Regions from separate parts of the Methyloceanibacter sp. genome, predicted to be linked through region 1. Evidence: riboswitches for the same ligand, from Rfam matches in the RefSeq annotation. Region 1 holds a riboswitch; each other region holds the start of a gene.
What was found. Region 1 has a riboswitch for cobalamin ahead of AC33YF_RS01885 (energy-coupling factor ABC transporter permease). Riboswitches for the same ligand answer to the same signal wherever they lie in the genome.

Region 1 (7,995 bases):
TGCTACTTGCCGCAAAGCCTCTTTTGTTCGGCAAGCCTCGACTTGCGCGATCTCGATCGGGCGGCCCAAAAGCCTGCCTTTCGGCCAACAATCCATCGTCTTGCGGCGGTTGCTCTCGACCATCTGGGCAATGCAGTCGATTACACTTTGACGATCCCGCGCCAGCACACCGGGATCCGACAATTCTGTTTGCTCGCAATTGGAATGGCCTATGCCACTCTCAACCGTGTCGTTCAGGTCTCGAACTTTTCCCCGGACTATCACCCAAAAATTTCGCGTTCGACCGTAAAGAGCGTCATGCTCGCCGCCCCCGTCATCTGCCGAAGCGATTCGCTAACGCGGTGGGCTATGTCTGGGATGGCGAGCAGATGTCAGGCGAACGCCGTTCAACACTCCTGATCGCTGCAGTACCGGCACTGGTCCCTTAGGACCGAGATTCTGAGTCGTTGCCGCGCGAGCAGGCCATCAGTGTCTGTTGTGTATCCTATGTCGGCCCCTTGACAGTGTTCTTCCGATTCAAGAGGTTGGCGCGATGGAGACTTTAGAAAAAGTCATTCTCGTCGACGATCATGATCGGGAGATTGGTACCGGCGAGAAGCACGAGGTCCATAGGCAAGGTTCTCTGCATCGCGCATTCTCGGTCATCATCTGGGACAGCGCTGAGAGAATCCTGCTCCAGCAGCGCAGCGGCAGCAAATATCATTCTGGTGGACTCTGGACAAACGCCTGCTGCGGGCATCCGCGCCCAGGTGAAGAATGTGCGGCGGCCGCTCAAAGACGGCTGCAACAAGAAATGGGTTTCGATTGCCCGCTTGTTGGGCTCGGCACAATCCGCTATCGCGCGGAACTCGACCACGACATGATCGAGCACGAGATTGTGCACGTTTTTCAGGGCTTTCATGACGGTGCCATCGCGCCGGACCCCGAAGAGGCGCAGGCCTATCGTTGGGCGACCCCTCAGGATGTGCAGGCTGACGCGGTGGCTTCGCCCGAGAGATATACGGCTTGGTTCCGCAAGTATCTCAGAGCCAAGTGGCCCGTCATGCGTGCGGTGCCTGAGAATTCCAGCTGACTTGCTTTGCATCCCCACAGGTTGTTCATCGGGCAGCCACGCAGAGGTGTAAGCCTCGACGAAAGGGAAAATACCGATGCGGAAGATCCTGGCAATCTTGTTTCTTATCGCGGGTGTCATCGCGTTGTGCGGATACGGCGCGAAGCATCATGCCCGGCACATGGAACAAATTGTTGCGGACGGCGCCAGCGGGGCCGTTGCTGCCTCTGTGCATGGCCTCAAGACGACCGTTGGCGGGCGTGACATCGAGGTGAGCGGACTTGCCGATAGCGCGGCCGAACGTGATCGAATTCTGGAGACGCTCGATACCGTAGAGGGGCGGCGCGTCGTTCGGGATAGGATGATCGTTCTGGCGTCTGCCTCGCCTTACACGTTCTCGGCGGAGAAAACAGACAAGGGTGTCACCGTCTCCGGCTATATGCCGACCGACATTGCGCGCGAGGGGATTGCCGTGATTCTCGACCGCGATGTGCCGGAACTTGAGCTTGCATCCGGCGCACCCGGGGGCTGGACGATTGTTGCGCAGGATGGGCTCAGCGCTCTTGGCAAGCTGAACAACGGTCAGCTGAGCATGTCGGATACGACGCTCTCGATCTCGGGGGAGGCCACGACGCCCGCTGACGGGGAGGCTGCTTTGGCAGAGCTCAAAGACGTGCCGCCGGGTTACGCGGTCACGACATCCCTCGACTACTTGGACGACGGCGAGCCCATCGACTTTCAGATCGTCTATTCCGCCTCGGACGGCGCGTCCGTAAACGGCAAGCTGCCCGCCGGATTGACTCCCGAAAATGTGGCTGACGCACTCGGTCTGGCTTCCATTTCCGGCGACCCGTCTATCGCGATCTCGGGTGATCCCAGCTCTCTCCTGGCGGCTCTGAAGATACTCTCATCATGGCTCGCGGAATTCGAAACGTTGAAGCTAATGCTTGGGAGCGACAACGGTTTCGGTCTGACCGCGAACGCCTCTCCGGGAGCGGACGTAGAACTCTTAAACAGCGCCCTCTCAGAATCGTTGGACGGTGCAGATGCGGTGACAATTGAGGCTGCCAGCGATTTACCACCCGAGGGCACGAGCCGCGTGAACGCTGCGACAGGGGAGACGGAGGTGCTGACGGCGGGCTATTGGCTGCCCCAGATGGACTTCGTGGTTGGTTACGGACAATGCCGCGACAAGGCCAATGCGCTCTTGGCCGCGCGCAACGTAAACTTTGTGACCGGCTCTGCGCGGCTCGACGCCCGGTCATTGAGAGTCATCAACGCGATTACTTCGCTCGTTATGAAGTGTGTTCAGTCCGGCGACCTGCGCGTCGAGGTTGGCGGACATACGGATAGTCAAGGGGACAGCGCCTCCAACATGCAGCTAAGCCAGGACCGGGCCGAAGCGGTTGTTGAAGCTCTCATTCGACGAGGCGTACCGGTGGAAGCTATCGCCGCAGCGGGCTACGGCGATACCAAACCTATGGCCGACAACGACACAGAAGACGGGCGGGCAGCGAACAGACGCGTGACTTTGGCGTTCACTCAATAGCGGGCCGAGAGCTACACAAAGGGGATTTCTTATGTTCAAGAACTGGGGCTTTCTGCTCGGAGAAATATGGTTCCTGATTGTGCTCGCGGTTTTTCTGGGTCTGTTCGCGGGTTGGCTCCTTTGGAGCGGACGCCGGAGCACTGCCTCAGAGAGTTCCAGCGCCGAGGTCGACGCGTTGCGATCCCAACTCGAACAATGTCGGACGACATCAAAAGAGAAAGACGAGTTGATCGGTCGTCTCGAAGCGCGGCTGGAAGGCCGCGGGGTCAATCCAGAGACGGTGCCGGCCTCGTCTCAGAGTACGGCTACGACACCCGCCAGACTCGTGGCCACGGGAAAGACGACCAGCGCAGACGCCGACCATGGCGCCGCCAACAGAGGCAGCAAACCCAAGACACTGGAAACGCCCCTCGACGGGAAGGCGGACGACCTCAAGAAGATCAAAGGCGTCGGACCTAAGCTAGAGCAGCTTTGCAACCGCTTGGGTTTTTGGCATTTCGACCAGATTGCCAACTGGACGGACGATGAAGTGGCCTGGGTCGACGCCAATTTGGAGGGCTTCAAGGGCCGCGTCACGCGCGATAGCTGGGTGGAGCAGGCTAAATTGCTCGCGGAAGGCCGCGCAACCGAGTTCTCCAAGCGCGTCGAGGCCGGAGAAGTCTACGATCAAAGCAAGAGTTGAACCGTTTCGTTTTTGCGACTTGACGCTGCGCTCGAGTCGTCCGAGAGTCGGAACGCCTTTGGTGTTTGGGCGCAATCGCGCGTCCGGATGAAACGGGAATAGGTAGGGCCCAACCAGCCCCGAAACCTAGCCGCCCCCGCGACTGTATGCGGTGAGCCGTCTTTCACTGACGTCACTGACCCTCAAGCCATTAGGCACAGGTTGGGAAGACGAAAGCCGGCAGTGATCCGCGAGCCAGGAGACCGGCCAATTGGCAAACGGGCCAACCCAAGCGCCGTCGGGTGAGACGGCAACGGAGGGATACAATGCATATTGAACCTGGCCTTGTGGCCGAGGGTAAGATTTGGTTGAGCGTTGCCACTGCCGCGGGCGCCGGCGCCTGCGGCTTTAAGCTTGCTTGGGAAGACGTCAAGGAGCATGGCACTGTTTCGCTTGCGGCGCGCGCCGCAATCGCGACAGCACTCGTCTTCGGTTTCTTCGAAGTGTTACCGCACTACCCGGTTGGCGTTTCCGAAGTACACTTCATCTTCGGTACGACGCTGTTTCTGCTCTTCGGATCGGCAGCTGCGGCCATAGGATTGGCCTTGGGGCTTCTGTGTCAGGGGCTGTTCTTTGCGCCGGCCGACTTGCCGCAGTACTTCATGAATGTCACGACGCTGTTGGTGCCGTTGTTCGGCATACGATATCTCGCTGAGAAGATTATTGATCCCGGCACATGCTATGTGGACTTGAAGTACAGCCAGGTGCTTGCGCTCTCGGCCACGTATCAGGCGGGTATCGTCGCGTGGGTAGGATTTTGGACGCTCTATGGTCAGGGCTTCGGTGCGGAAAATCTGCAATCCTTGGCGATGTTCGGCGGTGCTTATCTGCTGGTCATCATCGTGGAGCCGTTGGCGGATCTTGCCGTGCTTGCGGGCGCGAAGGCGCTCCGCTTCTTGCGGGGAAGTCCGTTCGTCGTGCAACGGCTCTTCCACACAGCCTAAGACGGCATAACTCTTAAAGTATTGGGGCGGCGGTGCGTATATAGGCGCCGCCGCCAAGACGGCGAAGCTGACAGCTGCGGCGATGGCATCTCCCGTGGACGGCGCCGACAGTGTCGGTCTCACGCAACAAGTCCGTGCCTGCTCCAATTTGACATCCAGGTATGATCCGTGTCCAAAGCGGGCGCTAACGACTTCAGCCAAGGCCGGAAATACATTCGCGGCTTCGAAGCAAGAGGCGGTCGCGAAGCATGCTTGAGCCGGATGAAAGCGGGGCGGGCCGCAAAACGCATCAACTGATTGGCCTTGGCATCGGCCCCTTGGTGTTTGTTGCCTGTTTGCTCAGCCCCGCGCCAGACGGCATGTCGCCACTGGCCTGGTCCGTCGCCGCGTTGGCGTTGTGGATGGCTGTTTGGTGGTCAACGGAGGCGGTCCCGCTTTTTGTAACAGCGCTTCTGCCGCTCGCAGTATTGCCGCTTCTCGGCGTTGATAGCATTCGGGGCGCGGCTGCGCCGTTCGCCCACCCCGTGGTGTTCCTGCTGCTTGGCGGCTTTCTTATCGGGCTCGCTCTTGAGAAGTGGCATCTGCATCGGCGGATCGCCTTCCACATCATCCTGGCGGTCGGTAATCAGCCCCTAAATCTCATCGCGGGCAAGATGCTCGCGACCGCGTTTTTGAGTATGTGGATCACGAACACGGCTACGACGATCATGGTCTTGCCAATCGCCATGTCACTCATCGCCGTCATTACCCCGAACGGAAAAGTGAGTCATGGCGAGGCCGCAAATTTCGGCACAGCAATGATGCTTGCCATCGCGTATTCGGCTTCCATCGGCGGGATGGCGTCTCTTGTGGGCTCGCCCACCAATCTGCTGGCCGCGAGCTATCTGGAGGAAGTGTTTCAGATCGAAATCACGTTCGCCGAGTGGATGCTGTTCGCGCTGCCGATCTCTGCACTTCTTTTGGGATGCGCGTATCTCGTCCTGACCCGGATTGCATTCCCCGTGACCAACAGACTGGGTGCGGTAGACCCAAGCCTCGTTCAAGGGATGCTGCGGGAGATGGGGCCAATGTCGGTTCCTGAAAAACGCGTCTGCGCCGTGTTCGTGACCGTGGCTCTTTGCTGGATATTCTCGCCCTTGGTGGAGGACTGGCTTGACTTTGACATCTCCGATACTGGCATCGCTCTGATCGGCGCTATTGCACTATTTGCCATTCCTGCAAATTGGTCTGAACGGACCTTTTTGTTGGACAGCACTGCTGTGCGCCGGGTGCCTTGGGAGGTCTTGATTCTGTTCGGTGGGGGGCTCAGCCTTGCCAAGGCCATCGACACAACGGGGCTTGCGGTCTGGATTGGCGACAGCCTGTCTTTCTTGGAGGCGATGCCGCTCCTGGTGCTGATCTTTGGCCTAACACTGCTTGTGGTTCTGCTGACCGAACTCATGAGCAATACGGCAACCGTCGCCGCCTTTTTACCCATAGCCGGTAGCCTCGCGCTGGGAACAGATGTCGCGCCGTTTCTGTTTGTCATGCCGATTGCGCTCGCGGCCTCCGCAGCCTTTATGCTGCCCGTCGCGACACCGCCCAACACGCTCGTGTTCGGGACGGGGTATGTGACCCTGCCGCAAATGATGCGCGCTGGTATTCTGTTGAACGTGTTGGGAGCCGCCATCATCGCGGTGGCCATAACGGCCGCCGCGCGGTTTATTTAGGCGTTGAGGCTCAAAGTGGCCCGGCCAGGAGCCCATTCCTGTCCGGGCCGAAACGCCTATTTTTGTTAACTTCCCGTTCGGTTTTGAGCCCTACGACGCTAGACCCGCAGTTGTTAACGAGGTGTTAACGCGGACCGTCCGTCCCAAGGTTTCATACTGCGCTCTTCCGGCGATGTCTGACGAAAGCCAGTCTGCAAACCGGCTTTCCGGACTTACGGCATTGGGTTACGCTCGGCGCCGTTAAACGAAGGCAATTTCCCCCGTCATGCGTCACAAATCGCTTAGTCGATTGATTCTCCGCATCCTCTTCATCTGCGTCGTTGCCCTCGCTATTCCTGTGGCGGGTCTCTTGCTGATCTCGGCCGGACCGTTCGAAGAGGTGCGGCGCAACGCAGCTGAGCATTTCCTTAGCGCAGCCCTCGACGTGCCGGTCGAGGTCAAAGGGCCTGTCGAAATCGGCTTCGCCTTAGAGCCCAAAGTTACGGTGCAAGACATCGTTGCCGTCGAGAGCCGTTTGCCGACGGATATGACCGACTTTTCGATCAAGGCCATCGACGTGGAGGTTCCGCTATTGCCCATGCTGACGGGACATGTGGACCTGAGCGGCCTAAACGTCGACACCCTCAAGGTAGCCATTGATATTCCTCCGGGTCGGAACACGGAACTCCAGGGCGTGGAGGCGATAGCGGCGTTCGTCAAGAATATCGTGCACTCGGCCGTGTCGAGTAATTTCGAGCTCCACGATACGATTTTGGACCTCACGGATCAGGAAAGCGGCTTCACGCTCCGGTATGGCTTCGACGCGATCGTAAGCAAGGCTAAGGATGACGGATCGATCCGAGTCGATGCGAACGGGCACCTGAACGACGAACCTTGGAAGGTTGCCGGGGACGTAAAGCCACTAGTGGCTGGCAAGAAACGGACGTTCGATTTTTCGATCGACCATCCGGGCATAATGGCCGAATTTGCTGGCGACTACACGTTTGGATCGGTGGGTGATGTGGTCGACTTCACCGCGAAAGCGAAGTCGCCAACACTGGAGAACATCCTCAAGATCTATGAGATCAAGGGCCAGCTGGATGGCACCGGCGATCTTTCCGCGCGGGTCTCCGGTCCACTCGAGGCACTCAAGCTATCCGATCTTATGCTTAAGCTCTCGTTCGAGTCCGGCGATGTCTACACCGTGTCTGGCGGCATCGACGATCTTTCCGCACTAACGGGCCTCGAGCTGGCGTTCGACGGCAAGCTCAAGCCGCAGGAGAATCCCGACAGCGAAGTTTGGCCTTTCCTGCGGATCGCGATCACAGGGTTTTCCGGAAAGCTGAGGGGCTCTAGCGACGGCGTCTTGGTGCGTGACTTCACCATCGATACGACTGCGCTCGACACGACATTGAGTACCTTGGGTCCGATCACGGCAGAGCGCTTATTCAAGGACAAGGAGGGCCGGCTCGGGATTTACGACGTATTGATCTTGGCAGGCGACTCGTCGCGTCCAGGGCTCCGCATTACCGGAGACATTAAGGACATTATCGACTTCAAGGGTATCGACTTGAAGGGCGTCGTCGATATTCCGACGACGGAGTTTCTCGATCTCACAGTCAAGAAGGAAGTCCAGGGACTCGGCCGCTTCACAGGAGACTTTGCCGTATCCGATACCGATGGCTCGCTCGGCTTGGAAATGCTCTCGGCGAAAGTGACGGATAGCAAGCTATTGGCGCTCTCACTTGATCTCTCCTTTGACGATGTGAAAACCGGAGACGACTTCAAGCTCTCTACTAAGCTCGACGTTCCGGATTTCGAGGCGCTGGCCAAGGCGCTCGGCTCCAATGTGAGCGATGTCGGACAGGTTAAGTTTGACGGCACCGTATCGGGCGGCACGAACAGAATTGACTTGGCGGGGACCGCCTTGGCTGGCGAGACAACAATCAAGGGCGCTCTCAGCGGTGCGGTTTCGGACGGAAAACCGTCTTTGTCGGGGAGCCTCTCGTCTCCGTTGTTGCACTTGTCCGATATGAAGAAGC
Region 2 (7,995 bases), on a different contig from region 1:
TGCTTTAGCCGCCCGGCAAGGGGCGAGTAGTTATCCCGTGATATGTAGTCGAGAATCTGCTTGTCTTCGATCTGAGCAATCAGCGGACGCCTATCCACAAAAAGGTTGGTCCAGTGATTCTTGAGGGCCACCTCAACGAAGTCATACTCGGACTGCAAGCGTTGGTCGTTCATGGCATTAAGGCGCTCGCTACCTCCGTGATCTTGGTGGCAGACGTAGCAGGGATTGAACCGGCCTTCATGTTTCGTATAGCACTGAGGCGGAACAACTGCCTCAGCATTGTACAAGTCTTCATTGGCGTGGACGGGAGTGGAGGACGCCACCAGCAACACAACCCCGATCAAGGCTGCCGAGACGGACCTACTCGCCACTAGCATGGTGTAGGCGATGCTTTCCCAGGATCGCTCAAGCTCAAGAGTTATTGGCTTTGCTTGAATGAGCGCGTGCTTATCTGAGCACTCAACAGCTTTTCTCAGTGCTCTGCTCATTTCCGTAGGTACTCTTCTACCCCGTCAGCTAGTTGCCCTGTTAATTGAGACTAGCGGAACCCTGAATTGCACCTTCGTGTCTCGGTGCATTCTTGAGCACGGCTTTGTAACCCGGGAGTGCCTTCTCGCGCTCGCCCAGCCTCTCATAAGCTTCGGCACACGCCGGCCCGGAAGTAAAATTATCACAAACCCGACAAACGCACATCGAAACCACATGATCACACTAAAGATGAGGCTCAGACTTTTGGCAACCGAACTTGCGCTGTGTCCCACGGCACGGAGCGCTGCTTGCCTCTAAAAAGCGAGCGTGTTGCGCACACCGACGACTTGCGCATCGTCGGCCTCTGTGCCGCCGCTTGGATGAAAGATATACTGGAAGTCCGGCTGAAGCGTCCAACCATCCATAACTTTCATCGTGTATGCCACTTCAATCAGGGCTTCATGCCCGCTACCGATCGGCTCGCCAGCGTCGCGATTGAAGGCCTGCACTTCATCGGAGATGCCGGTATAAGCATAGCCAATGGCCAACGCATCGTCTGGGCGGCCTGGGATCATACCCGTAAAGGTCAGACCCACATCGAAGTAGAAGTCGATAAGGTTGCGGTCTTCAGGCGCACCGCCGAAGCGGGTGAAGAAGCCGATACCCTGTCCCTCCTCGGCGCCGGGTGCGGCCCAAATCTGTTGATCGAGGACAGCATACACAGCGTAGTTGCCTTCGACAGGCTTGCCTCGGTTCTTGGTGATAGCAATCAGCTCTCCCCCGACGTCGATGCGATTGTTCTCGAATGTGCCGAAGTGGTTCCAGACGCCAAACTTTAGGGTTCCGGGAAGTTCACCACCGCGCAAGGCGTAGCTATAGGCAGCTTCCACCATGAGCAGCGGCCGGTCGCGTAAGCCCCAGTCCAAACCATCGGGGTTGCAGCGCTGCGGATTGCCACCGTCCTTGTTGCAGTCCGGCGCGGGGTCGCCGTTGAACACACCGACCATCAGATGAGTCTGTTCTGTTGGCGTCACCGCGACGCGCACGCCGGGCGTAGCCAACGGATAGGCCGGACCGCCGCCGCGTGTGTTCTCTGCCGCTTTCGACGCCCAACCCCATGTGCCGTTGATCAAATAGCCGGTGCCATCGGACAAGAAAAACTCCTCGTCCGCTGCAAGCTGACCGAAACGGACGGACACCGTTTCGTTGAACAGATACTGCTCGAACCAAAGCTGGAAGAGGCGCGTAGCTGGGACGGCTTCGAAGCTGGTGACGGGCATGAGACCGCCAATATTGGCGGCCGTTATCGAGTACCCGTGAATTTGAAAGCCGTTCGCGAAGAAGCAGAGACCGTCCCACAGGCCTAGCCTCTCCATATCGGCACTCACATAGATGTCGAGGATACCCTGATACTCACCGCCCTCGTCGAAGGCACCCCAGTTGTAGAAGGGTTCCGAGATATACGCACCGCCGACGTCAATGCCCATCGCATGGAGATCGGACGGCGCATCACCAACAATGCGATCGACGATGGGGAGCCGACCATTAGCCGTCACAAACGGGTCGAGCCGTTCTATAGGCACGTCGCAACTAGCGCTCGCAGCGACAGGAGCCGAGATAAGCGCAAGTGCTCCCAGCGTGGCAGTGCGCAACCTCTCGCGAAGCTTGGAAACCATACGGACGCACAGGGCGTCCTGACTCTTCTGAGTGTCGGACATTCTTCCCTCCGAAGCCGAGCGCCTGAACAAACGCGTCAGTGCTCGCGGAGTGGCCCCCATGGAACATCCCGACAATGTGCGAGCAACCCCGTTCGCCCATTAACCCTGGCACGGCTGAAGGCAGGTCTCCTGGCTCGCGGGTCAACGCCGTCTGCCTGACCTTCCCGGTTTCCCAGTGGTCACAATTGGCAGAAAGCTCTCTGCTCACAGTTGCGGGGGCAGCCACGGCATCCGCGCCATCGAGGCGCACACCGTGTTCCCTTTTCATCCCGTCAGAACAGATCCTTAGGGAACCTTCAACGTTGGTAAGCTGTATTACGACGGAAGCATTGTCAATTATGCGACAAGGTTTCCGTATCGGCGCTGCCCGATAGGCCTCGATCCACCGAAAGACAGGAAACCCGCAGGTAGTCAGATCCAGTTTTTCTCCTCGATCGCCGCTTCTGTCGGAGTACCAGAGAGTGCCAGCCTCCTCGTTGCAGCGCGGCTCTCTGCTGAATGCGCCGATGTCTGCTTTGGTTCAAAAACGGACAACCGAATTCCGTCATCGATCCTTGAGTGCGCGGCGTTGAACGTCCAACGCGCCTTCACCGTTGCGAAGGCCGATGTCGGCGCGCCGTACGAGATGTTGTTGTGCGACGAGATCCAGTACTCGGTGTTGAACATGTTCTCGGCATTAACCTGCGCCGACCAATGCTCGTTGAGATCTTGATAGGCGGCACTATCGAAACGCGTATAGCCGGGCAGCCGAATGTCTTGCAATCAACCTATGGCTCCGCCTATCATGAATGACGCAAATAGTTTTCTAGATAATAGTTGAGCATTTTGCATCTTAAGGAAGTCGACGCCAATCTACTGGTTACGCTCGATGCTCTGCTCGTCGATGCAAGCGTGACGCGGGCGGCTGAGAGGCTCGGACGAAGCCCCTCCGCAATCAGCCATGCCTTGGCTAAGTTGCGGGAATTGTTCGACGATGAGCTCTTCGTGCGCGCTGGACAAAGGCTTGTTCCCACCGCCCGAGCACAGGAACTCGCACCGACGGTGCACGTGATCCTTGCCGGCATGGAAAGCCTACTTCGACCCAACAAGCCTTTCGATCCATCACTCACGATGCGCGCGTTTGCCGCGGCGTCGAGCGAAGCCGGCGAGCTGATCCTCATCGAGCCCTTACGCAAGCGTCTGCAAGAAAGCGCGCCGAGCGTTCGGGTCGACTGGGCTCCCTCGCATACGGAGTCCTTGCTCGACGACCTGCGCAACGGTCGCTGCCACTTTGTGATCGACATCACGGGCGAGAGCGCGGAGACGCCAGACATCCGGGCCGCCAAGCTATTCGACGATGAACTCGTGACTTTGGCGCGTCTTGGGCACCCTCTCTTGGAGCAGCGTCCGGATGCGGATGGTTTTGGCGCCGCGGAGCACATCGCCGTACACGGTCTGCCGAGCTTTCACAGCCTGGAAGGCCGACTTGCTCAGTCAGGCCGCGCGATACAGCAAGTATCGCTGGTGTCCTCGGCCCTCGTTGGCGTCATGACAACGTTGGGTAGTAACGCCCTACTCACGCTCCCGGGCTCGCTCGCTCGCCATTTGGAGCGGCAATTCGACCTCGCTAGAATCCCGCAACCTATGGACCCGGTTACGTTTCCCGTACGGCTTTTGTGGCACACGAGCTACGACCGTGATGAATGCCATCAGTGGCTACGCGAGGAATTTGCCAGCCTTGCACAGGGGTCGACGGCTTAAGCACCAGGCCGCGCACTGCCAATATAAGACGATCGTAGTGGCGCCGCCTTGAGCCAGACCCATTGGCGATCGGCGGCTCAATTGTTTCCGTCATGATGGTCAGCTACGATGAACTCGTCTGCTCGCAGCCGAGAGCCGGGCGCTCGGAGGATCTCCATGGTCGTATGGTTCAGCACTCGCGGTGTCGCGGTGCTTTTCGCCTGCCTCTCCTTTCCCGTTATGGCTGCTGACCATCCCTATGAAGACGACGCGCTCGACGTCACATTTCACTGCGATACCCATAGCGGGCGGGCCGTCGCTCTCGAAATGCTGATACGTCCGCAGGCAACCGCCGGTGATCGGTATCCGCCGGATCACAATGTCCGAATAGAAGCGGGCGCAATCACCGTTACGGCGCACTGATGGCTAGCCCGAAGAAACACGACCCGCGCCGTCGCCTGACCTACGCTGTCATCGGACTTCTGTGCTTTGTCGCTATCGCTGCGGGCGCGCTTGTGGGACTCGCCGAGTCGTTCGGACCGCCACCGCTCGGCAAAAACCTCGCCTATTCCAAGACTGTTCTGGGAAGCGACGGCCAACTGTTGCGCGCTCATCTGGCGTCCGACGGACGTTGGCGTCTCCCAGCCTCAAAGGCTGATGTAGACCCACGCTTTCTTGAGGCCCTGCTCGCCTACGAAGACAAGCGCTTCTACGACCATCACGGTGTCGATCCGCTAGCGACGGCACGCGCAGGCCTGCAACTCGCCGTGCACGGAGAGATCGTGTCTGGGGGCTCGACGATCACAATGCAGGTCGCACGGCTCCTTGAGCCGCGGCGCAAACGCTCGATGTACGCAAAGTACCGCCAGATGGTGCGCGCAATCCAGCTTGAACAGGTCTATCGCAAAGACGAGATCCTCGCTCTCTATCTCACGCTTGCGCCCTATGGCGGCAATCTGGAAGGAATTCGCGCGGCGTCCTTCGCTTACTTCGGCAAGGAACCGAAGCAGCTAACCCTCAGCGAGATTGCGCTGCTGGTCGCTTTGCCGCAATCGCCAGAGCATCGCCGGCCCGACCGCCACCCCGAGCAGGCACGCGCGGCTCGAAACCGCGTGCTCGATCGCATTTCGGATAGCGGCATATTCGGCCCTGAAGAGAGGGAGGCGGCAAAGGCAGACCCCGTCCCAACCGCGCGCAAACCATTGCCGCTCGGCGCGCCGCGCGCCTCAGACGACGCGAAGGCCGCATCTTCGGGTCAATCAGTCATACGTCTGACGATACGAGCCCCTCTGCAGTGATGGCTGGCGCAGCATGGCCGCGATCATGCGGTCGCCTGGGCGAACGGTGTTGATGGCCGTTGTTGAAGATTGAATTGGACGCATGAAACAAACCTTGTTTCTTCTAGGCAGCGCCCTCTTGACGAATGAGGGGACCTTGCCCACAAACAGCGCATGAACAAGGGCCACAAAAAGCTCCACATCAAGACCTTCGGCTGCCAGATGAATGTGTACGACTCGGAGCGCATGGTCGAAGCGCTTGCGCCTGCCGGTTACGACGTGACCGAGGCAATGGACGACGCCGATCTCGTCATCCTTAACACCTGTCACATTCGGGAAAAGGCCGCGGAGAAAGTCTATTCGGAACTCGGTCGCGTGCGGCGGAGCAAAGAGGCGCGGAAGGTGCGTGGTAGTGGCACCATGGTGGCAGTAGCCGGCTGTGTTGCGCAAGCGGAAGGCGAAGAGATGATCGCCCGCGCACCGATTGTCGATATCGTAGTCGGACCCCAGAGCCTGCACAGGATCGCCGACCTTGTCGCCAAGGCCGAGTCAGGGGAACGCTTGGTCGAGACCGAGTTCCCTGTAGACGAGAAATTCGCTGCATTGCCTCAACGCGCAAGCGGCAAGCGACCCGTATCCGCTTTCGTGACGGTGCAGGAAGGCTGCGATAAATTCTGTACGTTCTGCGTCGTGCCTTACACGCGCGGCGCAGAATACTCTCGGTCCGCGTCGGAAATCATTGCCGAGGTGGAACGCCTCGCGTCCACGGGCGTACGTGAGGTCACGCTGCTCGGCCAGAATGTCAACGCCTATCACGGCGTGGGTGAGGACGGCACGACATGGTCGTTGGCGAGGCTGTTGAGGCGGCTCGCGGAGGTGCCAGCTATTGCGCGCATGCGCTTCACCACAAGCCATCCGCGTGACATGGATGACGACCTCATCGCGCTGTTCGGCAACGAAGAGAAGTTGATGCCCTATCTGCATCTTCCCTTTCAGGCAGGGTCTGACCGCATTTTGGCGGCCATGAATCGGAAACATACGGCAGATGAGTATGAGCGTCTGATCGAACGCATTAGGGCGGCGCGTCCTGACATCGCGCTTTCAACCGATATTATCGTGGGCTTCCCCGGTGAGACGGATGCGGACTTCCAGGACACGCTGGTCCTCGCCAAGCGCTTGGGTTTCGCGCAGGCATTTTCGTTTAAGTACAGTGCACGTCCCGGTACGCCAGGAGCTTCGCTCGACAGACAAATCTCGGAAATGGTTAAGAAGGAGCGTCTTTCTATCCTGCAGACGCAGCTCGAGAAAAGCCGCCGCGAGTTCGACCGAGCGATGGTCGGAAGGCGGATTCCGGTGCTCTTTGAGGGCAAAGGGCGTAAACCAGGCCAGATTGCTGGGCGGTCCCCTTACCTTCAGCCTGTGTATCTAGATGGATCGGAACGGTTGATAGGTCACATCGCCGAGGTTGACATCTTGGCTGCGGGGCCGAACAGTCTTACCGGTGTCATGAACGCAGGACTTGAATGGCACGAACCGATTCGAGCAGCTATTTGAGTTGCAAGGTAGTTTTCGGAAACCACATTTGACGCGCGGGCGAGTAGCAACGGCAAAGCGCCTGGAGATGGCGCAAGCAAATGGGGATCAAAGTCCCCTGGTCGTCTATTTTGACGATATGGGCCTCGTGCGCGATCTCCTTGGACACTACGACGCCAATCTCGCTGTGCTTGAGGAAAGGCTTGGTGTCGAGGCTGTCGTCAACGGCACAGCGATTTCACTACGCGGCACGGAAGAAGCCTGCAACGCAGCAAGAACGATCTTGGAGCACCTTTACGGCCGACTCGCCGACGGCGAGACGATCAGTGTCGGCGACGTGGCGGGCGCAATACGTCATGTCACGGCGGCCGATGTGGCCGAGATCGGCTTACGAAACAAGGCGCAGCAGATCAAGACGCGCAAGCGTGTCATTACCGCACGCACGCCAGCGCAGAGTGCTTACCTCACCTGCCTTCAGGATAACGACCTCGTTTTCGCTACAGGGCCCGCCGGTACAGGTAAGACATACTTGGCTGTCGCATTTGCCGCAGCAGCGTTGGAGAGCGGTCTCTGCGAACGCTTGATCCTCTCGCGACCTGCCGTAGAGGCGGGCGAGCGCCTTGGTTTTCTGCCTGGCGACATGCGCGATAAGGTCGACCCATATTTGCGCCCTCTTTATGATGCGCTGTACGATACGCTTGGATCGGAGCGCGTCGAACGCGGCCTCGAGACAGGTATGATCGAAATCGCGCCGCTCGCATTCATGCGCGGTCGAACCCTATCCAACGCCATGGTGATTCTTGACGAGGCGCAAAACTGCACGGCGGTTCAGTTGAAGATGTTTCTCACGCGCCTCGGCGAAGGCAGTAAGATGATCGTGACAGGAGATCCGACCCAGGTCGATTTGCCCAAGGGGCAGGACTCTGGCCTTTTCTCCGCAATCGAGATGCTGCGAGGTATCGACGTGATTGGTCACATTGCCTTTGCCAATACGGACGTTGTACGGCGGGAACTCGTAGGGCGAATCGTGGCAGCTTATGACGCCGCGGACCAGTCGACGCAAGCGCAGGGCGCCTCACAGTCTAAGGAGCTTCTTCCTGAGACGACCACCGACGCTCCTAGCTCCAGTAGAACCACATGAGCGAAGACGGCCCTAGACCGAGCAATGAACAGACTGTTGCCACGCCCGCGCTGGACACGGAGATTGTACGCCGTGACGACGCCTGGACCGCACACGGCATCAGCGATGCGATGATCGATCTTGCTGCTCACGCTGCACT
Region 3 (7,995 bases), on a different contig from region 1:
ACGAATAGGGGCGCTGGACGCAAACCATGCTTCTTCAGCGCGACGCAGAGCGCGTCGATGGGCGCGGTGTCGGCGGCAAGAAGTGATGCACGGTAGAATAAGATTGGAACGGTGGCCGGCCTCTCTAAACCATCCGTAATCTGATTGTCTTGGGCAATCAGCTTGTCGATATCAGTGATTCTACCATCGTGCGAATAGACGCCCATGAGCGGAAAACTCTGCGGAGCAGGCACCTCGAGTGCTGCGCCCCCAAGCGACGCAAGGCGTCTCAAAAGCCCGCGAAGATTTGCCGAGCCGCCCTCGCGAAAATAGGCCAGCAGCGTTCTGAGTTCCGATTCGTCGATCGTCGATTGCTCGAATAGACGCTGATCGTCTCTGTCTTCGCCGGGTAAAATCGCGAGGGCGACGCCGCGTTCACGGGCGATGGTATGCAGTCTTTCAACGCCGTAGCGCCACCACTCCAGCCCACCCAGAAGCCGAACGACAATCACCTTGGCATGCTGTGCAACCGTCTCAATCCATAAGTCTGTCGACATTGGATGGCGCAGGTCGCGTAAGTGAGCGAGCCGCACAGATGGAATGTTCGCCTTCTCAAGCGTGTATGCGGCCGCGAGGCCTGCGAGGTCCGTGTCCGTAAATGACAATATAGCGATGTCGCCAGGCGTTTGGCCGAGGTCAATCGGCTCGGCAATGTCGTCGAGCGTTGCGCTACTTGTCTGCAGAAGGTGCATCCGCGCTACCTATCGGTTACCCAGACACGGACTCTACACTAGAGCGGGACTCGCTTACCGAACGGGCTTCGTTCCCGGAGAGGGACTTTGCCACCGCGTCGTGGTCTAGACCCTTCAGCCCAATGACGACAACCTTACCCTGGCGGTCCTCGCTCTCGCCCCATGGCCGGTCGAAATAATGATTCACGCGCGGTCCCACAGCCTGGATCAATAGCCGCATCGGTTTTCCTGTCACGGCCGCAAACCCCTTCACGCGCAACACATTGTGTGCCTCGGCAACCTCTGCGATGCGCTTGGAGATGGCCGCCGGATCGTCGACCTCGTCAATCGGGACCACGAGCGTATCGAACTCGTCATGCTCGTGATCGTCCGTGTTGTCGTGGTGGGTCTTGCGGTCTTCGATGTGGTCCTCCGCACCGACCCCAAGGCCCAGCAATGCGGAGGAATCAACCTTGCCCTCAGACACTGTCACCACGCCGATCCCACGCGGAAGAGCGCCGGAAACCGCTGCCTTGGCACGCTCCAAGCCGTCCGTGTCGAGCAGGTCCCGTTTGTTCAGGACAATAAGGTCTGCACAGGCAACCTGGTCCTCGAAGACCTCCTCGATTGGATTGTCGTGGTCCAACGCATCGTCCGCCGCCCGCTGAGCAGACAGTGCCTCCAGATCGGCTGACACCTGTCCTGCAGCAAGCGCGGCGCCGTCTACGACGGCAACGACACCGTCCACCGTTACGCGGTTCTTGATTGCCGGCCAATGGAAGGCCTGAACCAGTGGTTTGGGCAGAGCAAGACCCGACGTTTCGATAACGATGTGATCGACCTGCGGCTCGAGTGCGAGAATCTCATCGAGTGCTGGGACGAACTCGTCAGCAACCGTGCAGCATAGGCAGCCATTGGCAAGCTCAACAATGTTCTCCTCACTGCAGTTCTCGTCGCCGCAGCCCTTTAGGATCTGGCCGTCAATTCCGACATCGCCGAACTCGTTGACGATCACCGCCAGCCGACGCCCATTGGCATTTGCAAGCACGTGGCGGATTAGAGTGGTTTTCCCCGAGCCGAGAAAGCCAGTTACGATCGTGCAGGGAATGCGGGCGACAGACGTCATTCAAAATCCTCCGGGAAGGGGCCAAGTCCTAGGGGTGGGACACGCGCAATAAGACCGCCCTTCAGCGCTTGAGGCCGGCCGCGCCAGGGTAGAATTCCGTCCTCGGCGGTCGCGAGCAGTTTTGCGCCTTCGACCAGTGCCGCTGCGTCATCTGGCGCGTTCAGTTCGCCGAAAACATAGGTCCAGCTGTTCTTCTTGCGCATCGCTGCGCTGAGCGAACGGCTGCAATTCGCCAGGCATTCGACGTGACGAACCGAGACCCCGGTGCCCCGAGCGGCTTCGGTTGTGGCGTCCGCAAGCATCCGCCCGGCCCGAGGTCCCTCGTCAGGATCGCCGGCTAATCGGCATGTCACGCAGACATAGACGATTGGGCCCTCGCGGGTCTCGTCCGTACCATCCTTGTTCGCTTCGGGGACTGCCACCCTGGTGTTTCCTTGGCGCTTCTCAACGAAAAGCAACATCGTGCAGGGTGCAAACCGGCCCACACCGGGGCCGAACAGAAACCAACCGTCGCAGAGGCACCCCGCCCGGCGGACGACTAGATCGACGGCAGGTCTCCTGGCTCCGCGGGTCTCTCCCTAGGCCGCCTTCCCGGGCTCCATCCCAGTGGCATTGGCTTGGGCGCCCAAGATCGATCTGGAAACCGGTCTATGAGCTATCCGCTTACAGTTGCGGGGGCAGCCGCGGATTTGGACATTGTCCTTACCGCGTTCCCTGTTTGCTCGAATTGAGCAACCGTCGATCCTGCACATAAGGCCCTGCGACGAGCGTTTGTCAATGCATCGCAGGGGCTTGCGACCCTGTAGGCGCCTAGTTTTCGCGGTCAGGTTCTTCTTGCGGCGTGCCCCTTGGGCTCTATATTTGAGGCGCCGCAGGTTCCCGCATGAGGCGGGACGCAAGAAGGGAACACGGTGAGGGAAACACTCTAGTCCGTGGCTGCCCCCGCAACTGTTGGTGGCGAGCACCCCTCATTAGGCCACTGGAGCCAGGCTCTGGGAAGACCGAGGGGGAGCGCAGACCCACAAAGCCAGGAGACCTGCCCGCGGCTCAAACCTCGATTGGCGCCCTCGGGTGGAGGGTGCCGAAAGGAAGAATCAATGTCCAAATCGGTGCATGGGGACCCGCTGGGGATTTCTGCGGGCTATACCCGTGCGTTTTTCGCGGGGCGCGCTTAGGCCGTGCCTGACAGCGGCCCTAGGGATCGTGCCAGCCGAGGCAACGAAGGCATCATCTTCGTTCTTGGGGGTGCCCGCTCGGGAAAGAGCCGTTTTGCTGAGAGCCTTGTCGAGAGTCTTCAGCCGCCATGGGTCTATATCGCTACCGCCGAAGCGCATGACGACGAGATGGCGGCACGCATCGCCGAGCACCAAGCCCGTCGCGCGTCCAGTTGGCAGACCCTGGAAGCAGCCCACGAATTGCACGTTGCCATTCGCGGTGCGCCCGAGGACGCCATCGTGCTCGTCGATTGTTTGACATTGTGGCTCTCCAATATCATGCACGGGCCATACGACGTCGGCGATGCCACGGCTCAGCTCGAAGACGCGCTGCGCACTAGGAAGAAGGCGACCGTGCTTGTCTCCAATGAAGTGGGCTTAGGGCTCGTCCCCGAAACGCCTTTGGGACGTGCTTTCAGAGATTCTCAGGGACGCCTCAATCAACGGATCGCCGCCGTAGCCGACCGCGTGATCTTCGTAGTCGCTGGCCAGCCTCTCATTGTGAAGGGAAATGCATGACAAAGACCGTCGACGAGAAGGACCTCGAGCGCCATCGCGCAAAAATGGCGAAGCGCAAAGAGCTTCAAGACGCCGAAGTTGCCGAGAAGACCCTCGAGAAGGGCCTCCTCATCGTCCACACGGGAACCGGTAAGGGTAAAACCACGGCGGCATTCGGTTTGGCCTTGCGCATGATTGGCCGAGGCGAACGCGTCGGCATCGTGCAGTTCGTGAAGGGCGCTTGGCACACTGCCGAACGAGATGCGTTGGAACGGTTCGGGGATCAGGTCGCGTGGTATTCGATGGGCGAAGGCTTCACGTGGGAGACCCAAGACTTGGAACGCGATATTGCGGCGGCTGAACGTGCTTGGGCCAAGGCGGTCGAGTTGATGAACGATCCAAGCTTCAGTCTCGTGATCCTCGATGAGTTGAACATCGCGCTCCGCTACGACTATCTGCCGTTCGACGCGGTCCTGGAAACGCTGAAGGCGCGGCGGCCGGACCTGCATGTCATTGTCACTGGCCGCAACGCAAAACCCAGCCTGATCGAGGCCGCGGACCTCGTGACGGAGATGACCCTCGTGAAGCATCACTTCGCTGCTGGGGTGAAGGCGCAAGCCGGCATCGAATTTTAGCGATGACCGCCCGCGCGCTCATGTTCCAGGGGACGGGTTCCGATGTAGGCAAGTCCCTGATTGTTACCGGGCTGTCGCGTGCGCTTGTCTTGCGTGGACTGAATGTCGCACCGTTCAAGCCGCAGAACATGTCGAACAATGCGGCCGTAACCGCCGATGGTGGCGAGATCGGGCGGGCGCAGGCGCTCCAGGCACGCGCGGCGCGCGTTGCGCCGAGCGTCCACATGAATCCGGTCTTGCTGAAGCCACAAAGCGAGGTCGGCGCGCAGATCGTGGTCCGCGGGCGCATCTACGGCAAGGCCAAGGCTGCGGAATACCAAACACTGAAGCCTGAGTTGATGGGCGCTGTACAGGACAGCTTTGTCCGCCTGAAAGCCGATGCAGATGTCGTTCTGGTGGAGGGAGCGGGTAGCGCATCGGAAGTGAATCTGCGGGCAAACGATATTGCCAATATGGGCTTTGCCAGGGCTGCGGATGTACCGGTCGTGCTGATTGGCGACATCGACCGAGGCGGCGTCATCGCCAGCCTTGCGGGCACGAAAGTCGTGCTCGACCCGAGCGATGCCGCGATGATCTGCGGGTTTCTCGTCAATAAGTTCCGGGGCGACCCAGCCCTGTTTGCTGACGGTATGGCACACATCGCCAACGCAACTGGGTGGCAGGCAATGGGACTAATTCCATTCTTCGCAGGCGCAAGAACCCTGCCAGCGGAAGACGCGCTTGCACTTGAGCAGCAACAAGCGGCCAAGTCCGATGCGAGGTTGAGAGTCGCCGTTGCGGTATTGCCCCACATAGCCAATTTCGATGATCTTGACCCGCTTGCCGCGGAGCCGGCGGTCGAGATCGTCCGTATACGGCCAGGCCAAGCGTTGCCGGGGGATGCGCAGCTTGTCATCCTACCGGGGTCCAAGGCGACACTCTCCGATTTACGGACCTTTCGCGAAGCTGGCTTCGATATCGATCTTGCAGCGCATCTGCGCCGAGGCGGCTGTGTGCTCGGACTTTGCGGCGGTTATCAGATGTTGGGTCGGCTGCTGCGGGACCCGGAGGGTTTTGAGGGTGAGCCTGGTGAAGCCGATGGGCTCGGGCTGCTCGACGTGGAGACGACGCTGACAGGTGAGAAACGTCTCGAGCCAGCGCGGGGGCAAACTTTCGATGGCGTGCCCTTTAAGGGTTATGAAATGCACATGGGCCGTACGGTCGGACCCGATTGCGAACGTGCTTTTGCGAGCCTCGATACCGGTGCGCGCGACGGAGCGGTCTCTGCAAACGGCCAGGTGTTCGGTACGTATGTGCATGGATTGTTTTCGGACGATAGGCAGCGTACCGCATGGCTCAAGCGATTTGCCGCAGGATCGTCGCAGGTTCGATACGACGAGCAGGTCGAGAGCGTTCTTGACACGCTCGCCGCTCATTTGGAGGCGCATGTCGATATCGATGGACTTCTCAAAGCAGCACGCTGATTGCAGCCACGATGGCAATCAGGGCGATCAGCAAGGCATCTGCAACAGCGTAGAGCCGCAGCGCTGTACGAATATCGTGCGCCGTGGCTGCACTGCGGCCCGTCCCCAGCCATGGGTCGAGCGATGGGCCATCCGTTTTGGAGCCGGAATAGTTGCGGGGGCCGCCAAGTGCCAAGCCAAGCGCGCCTGCCATCGCCGCCTCCGGGTATCCTGCATTGGGCGAGGCATGTTTAGCGGCGTCGCGTCGTATCGTCGTCCAGGCCGCGCTCGGGGATGCCTCTTTCGTCAGAGCAGCGGCGCCGACCAAAAGCACTGCCGACAGTCGCGCCCCTGGCAAGTTAACGATGTCGTCCAGCTTGGCCGCGCCCCATCCAAAGTCTTTGTAGCGGGACGAGCGATGGCCGATCATGCTGTCGGCAGTGTTGATTGCTTTGAAGACCGCGCCTCCCGGGAGCCCTGCCAGCGCCAACCAAAAGACCGGCGACACGACGCCATCGGAGAAACTTTCGGCCAAACTCTCGATCGCCGCGCGCGCGACACCCGCTGCGTCGAGCGAGCTCGTGTCACGGCCGACGACGTGCGATACGGCCGTGCGCGCGTCCTCCAAGCTTCCTGTTTCGAGGGCCTCCGCAATGGCGGCGGTATGGGTGTAGAGGCTATGCTGGGCAAGCAATGTGCTGGCCGCAACCGCGACGAAGAACAAGCCGAACGGCAAGAGGAGCAATACGGATTCCAGAAGGAACGCGCAGGCGAAAGTCACGAGCAGCAGCACCAACAATGCGGCGATACCGGCGCGCCGGCGTTCGGCACCCTCCTTGGCGGTATCGTTAAGCCGGTTGTCGAGCCGTCGTATGAGGCTCCCCATCCAGGTCACGGGGTGGCCGATGCGCTGCACGAGCCGCTCCGGATATCCCACGGCGAGCTCGACGAGCATCGCAAGAAGCGCTAGCGGTGCTGCCATGACGTTGCCCGATCCGACCTCATCAAAACCCTCTGCTACACCAAAGGCTGCGCCCTCACCTGAAGCACCCGTGACGCATGGGGGCGACCTCGACGCGGCGCGCGCGCATTTTCCCGGCGCGCCTGAGCCAATCGTCGACCTGTCGACCGGCGTCAACCCTCATCCCTATCCTATCGGGGATATCAGTGTGGAGGTATTTGCACGCCTTCCAGAACCAGCAGCACTAGCGCGGCTCACCAGCATTGCGGCCGTCTTCTACGGTGCGCCGTCGCCGGAGCACGTCGTCACGGCACCCGGGAGCCAGGTTCTCATGGCGATGATCGCGGGTCTGGTTCCACAGGGGCGCGCTACGATGCTTGGTCCGACCTACGCCGAGCATGCGCGTGTCGCCGCGCTTAGCGGTCATGAGGTGAGTACGGTCGAGACCCTCGACAAGTTCGATCAGGCTTCGCTCGCCGTTGTCGTCAATCCCAACAATCCCGATGGTCGTGTCGTGTCCCGCGACGAACTATTGGCTGCGGCGGAGCGCACAACACGGCAAGGAGGCGTTCTTGTCTCGGACGAGGCGTTCATGGAGGTTGGCCCTGAAAGTACAAGCCTGGCGAACGGCGTTGATCTGGCGCCGATCGCAGTGCTGCGGTCGTTCGGAAAGTTCTTCGGTCTCTCAGGATTGCGGCTCAGTTTTGCCGTAACCAGCCCCCAACTCGCCAGCCAGCTACGAGCTCGTCTTGGCCCTTGGCCTGTATCAGGACCGGCTATTTCAATCGGTTCGACTGCGCTTGCCGATCAGGCCTGGATAACGGAGACGCGTGTCAGGTTGAGCGCTGCCTCGAAAAGACTGACAAGTTTGCTTCAAAGGTCGGGTCTCGCGACGATTGGCCGAACGGACTTGTTCTGCCTTGTCAGAACGCAGGACGCCGAGCAGGTTTTCGCGACCCTCGGAGAGGCCGGTGTTTATGTACGCCGTTTCGATGAGTATCCGCAGCTGCTGCGGTTCGGTCTTCCGGGAAAGGAAATAGAATGGCGGCGCCTGAGCGACGCGCTTCAGGCCCTGTCCTAACAGGGTGGATCTTGCTGCGGGGCGCTAGTGGGCCCAGCGGCGGTTGTAATGCTCAGCCAGCTCGATGCTGCCCTGCGCTTCTTCGGGCAGCAGTCTCGCGATCACGCCCATGGCTAATTCCACGGATACCTCGCTGCCGCCGCACTCTTTGAGTTGATCTCGAAGCCAGCCATAGACTTCCTCATCGCCGGATTTCAGCCCTACGGCGATTTCTTCGAGCATCTGCACCAACGATTCGGCTGCCATCGCGTCCTCCAATCGAACAAAGCCCAAGGGAGAAGAGGGGCTTGCAGTTGGGTTAAAGCGGTACTGGTGCGATTCTTCCCCG

Region 2: linked by a shared signal. The riboswitch ahead of AC33YF_RS03835 (carbohydrate porin) and the one ahead of AC33YF_RS01885 (energy-coupling factor ABC transporter permease) in region 1 are both predicted to bind cobalamin.
Region 3: linked by a shared signal. The riboswitch ahead of cobU (bifunctional adenosylcobinamide kinase/adenosylcobinamide-phosphate guanylyltransferase) and the one ahead of AC33YF_RS01885 (energy-coupling factor ABC transporter permease) in region 1 are both predicted to bind cobalamin.

What each region holds. Positions count from the first base shown of each region.
Region 1 is NZ_JBZMXT010000004.1:24,377-32,371, reverse strand. It holds gene AC33YF_RS01905 (phytoene/squalene synthase family protein) at 1-399, shown strand, start outside; gene idi (isopentenyl-diphosphate Delta-isomerase) at 533-1,072, shown strand; gene AC33YF_RS01895 (OmpA family protein) at 1,149-2,600, shown strand; gene AC33YF_RS01890 (helix-hairpin-helix domain-containing protein) at 2,632-3,282, shown strand; cobalamin riboswitch at 3,325-3,547, shown strand; gene AC33YF_RS01885 (energy-coupling factor ABC transporter permease) at 3,588-4,265, shown strand; gene AC33YF_RS01880 (SLC13 family permease) at 4,514-5,974, shown strand; gene AC33YF_RS01875 (AsmA family protein) at 6,240-7,995, shown strand, end outside.
Region 2 is NZ_JBZMXT010000010.1:32,438-40,432, forward strand. It holds gene AC33YF_RS03830 (Aq_1262 family (lipo)protein) at 1-488, opposite strand, end outside; gene AC33YF_RS03835 (carbohydrate porin) at 783-2,186, opposite strand; cobalamin riboswitch at 2,289-2,499, opposite strand; gene AC33YF_RS03840 (hypothetical protein) at 2,598-2,948, opposite strand; gene AC33YF_RS03845 (LysR substrate-binding domain-containing protein) at 3,003-3,926, shown strand; gene AC33YF_RS03850 (hypothetical protein) at 4,083-4,328, shown strand; gene AC33YF_RS03855 (transglycosylase domain-containing protein) at 4,328-5,203, shown strand; gene miaB (tRNA (N6-isopentenyl adenosine(37)-C2)-methylthiotransferase MiaB) at 5,357-6,736, shown strand; gene AC33YF_RS03865 (PhoH family protein) at 6,804-7,856, shown strand; gene ybeY (rRNA maturation RNase YbeY) at 7,853-7,995, shown strand, end outside.
Region 3 is NZ_JBZMXT010000020.1:2,101-10,095, forward strand. It holds partial or broken gene cobN (cobaltochelatase subunit CobN) at 1-731, opposite strand, end outside; gene cobW (cobalamin biosynthesis protein CobW) at 748-1,836, opposite strand; gene AC33YF_RS05680 (DUF1636 family protein) at 1,833-2,258, opposite strand; cobalamin riboswitch at 2,368-2,591, opposite strand; cobalamin riboswitch at 2,693-2,894, shown strand; gene cobU (bifunctional adenosylcobinamide kinase/adenosylcobinamide-phosphate guanylyltransferase) at 3,015-3,569, shown strand; gene cobO (cob(I)yrinic acid a,c-diamide adenosyltransferase) at 3,566-4,183, shown strand; gene AC33YF_RS05695 (cobyric acid synthase) at 4,186-5,646, shown strand; gene cbiB (adenosylcobinamide-phosphate synthase CbiB) at 5,630-6,607, opposite strand; gene cobD (threonine-phosphate decarboxylase CobD) at 6,606-7,667, shown strand; gene AC33YF_RS05710 (hypothetical protein) at 7,692-7,913, opposite strand.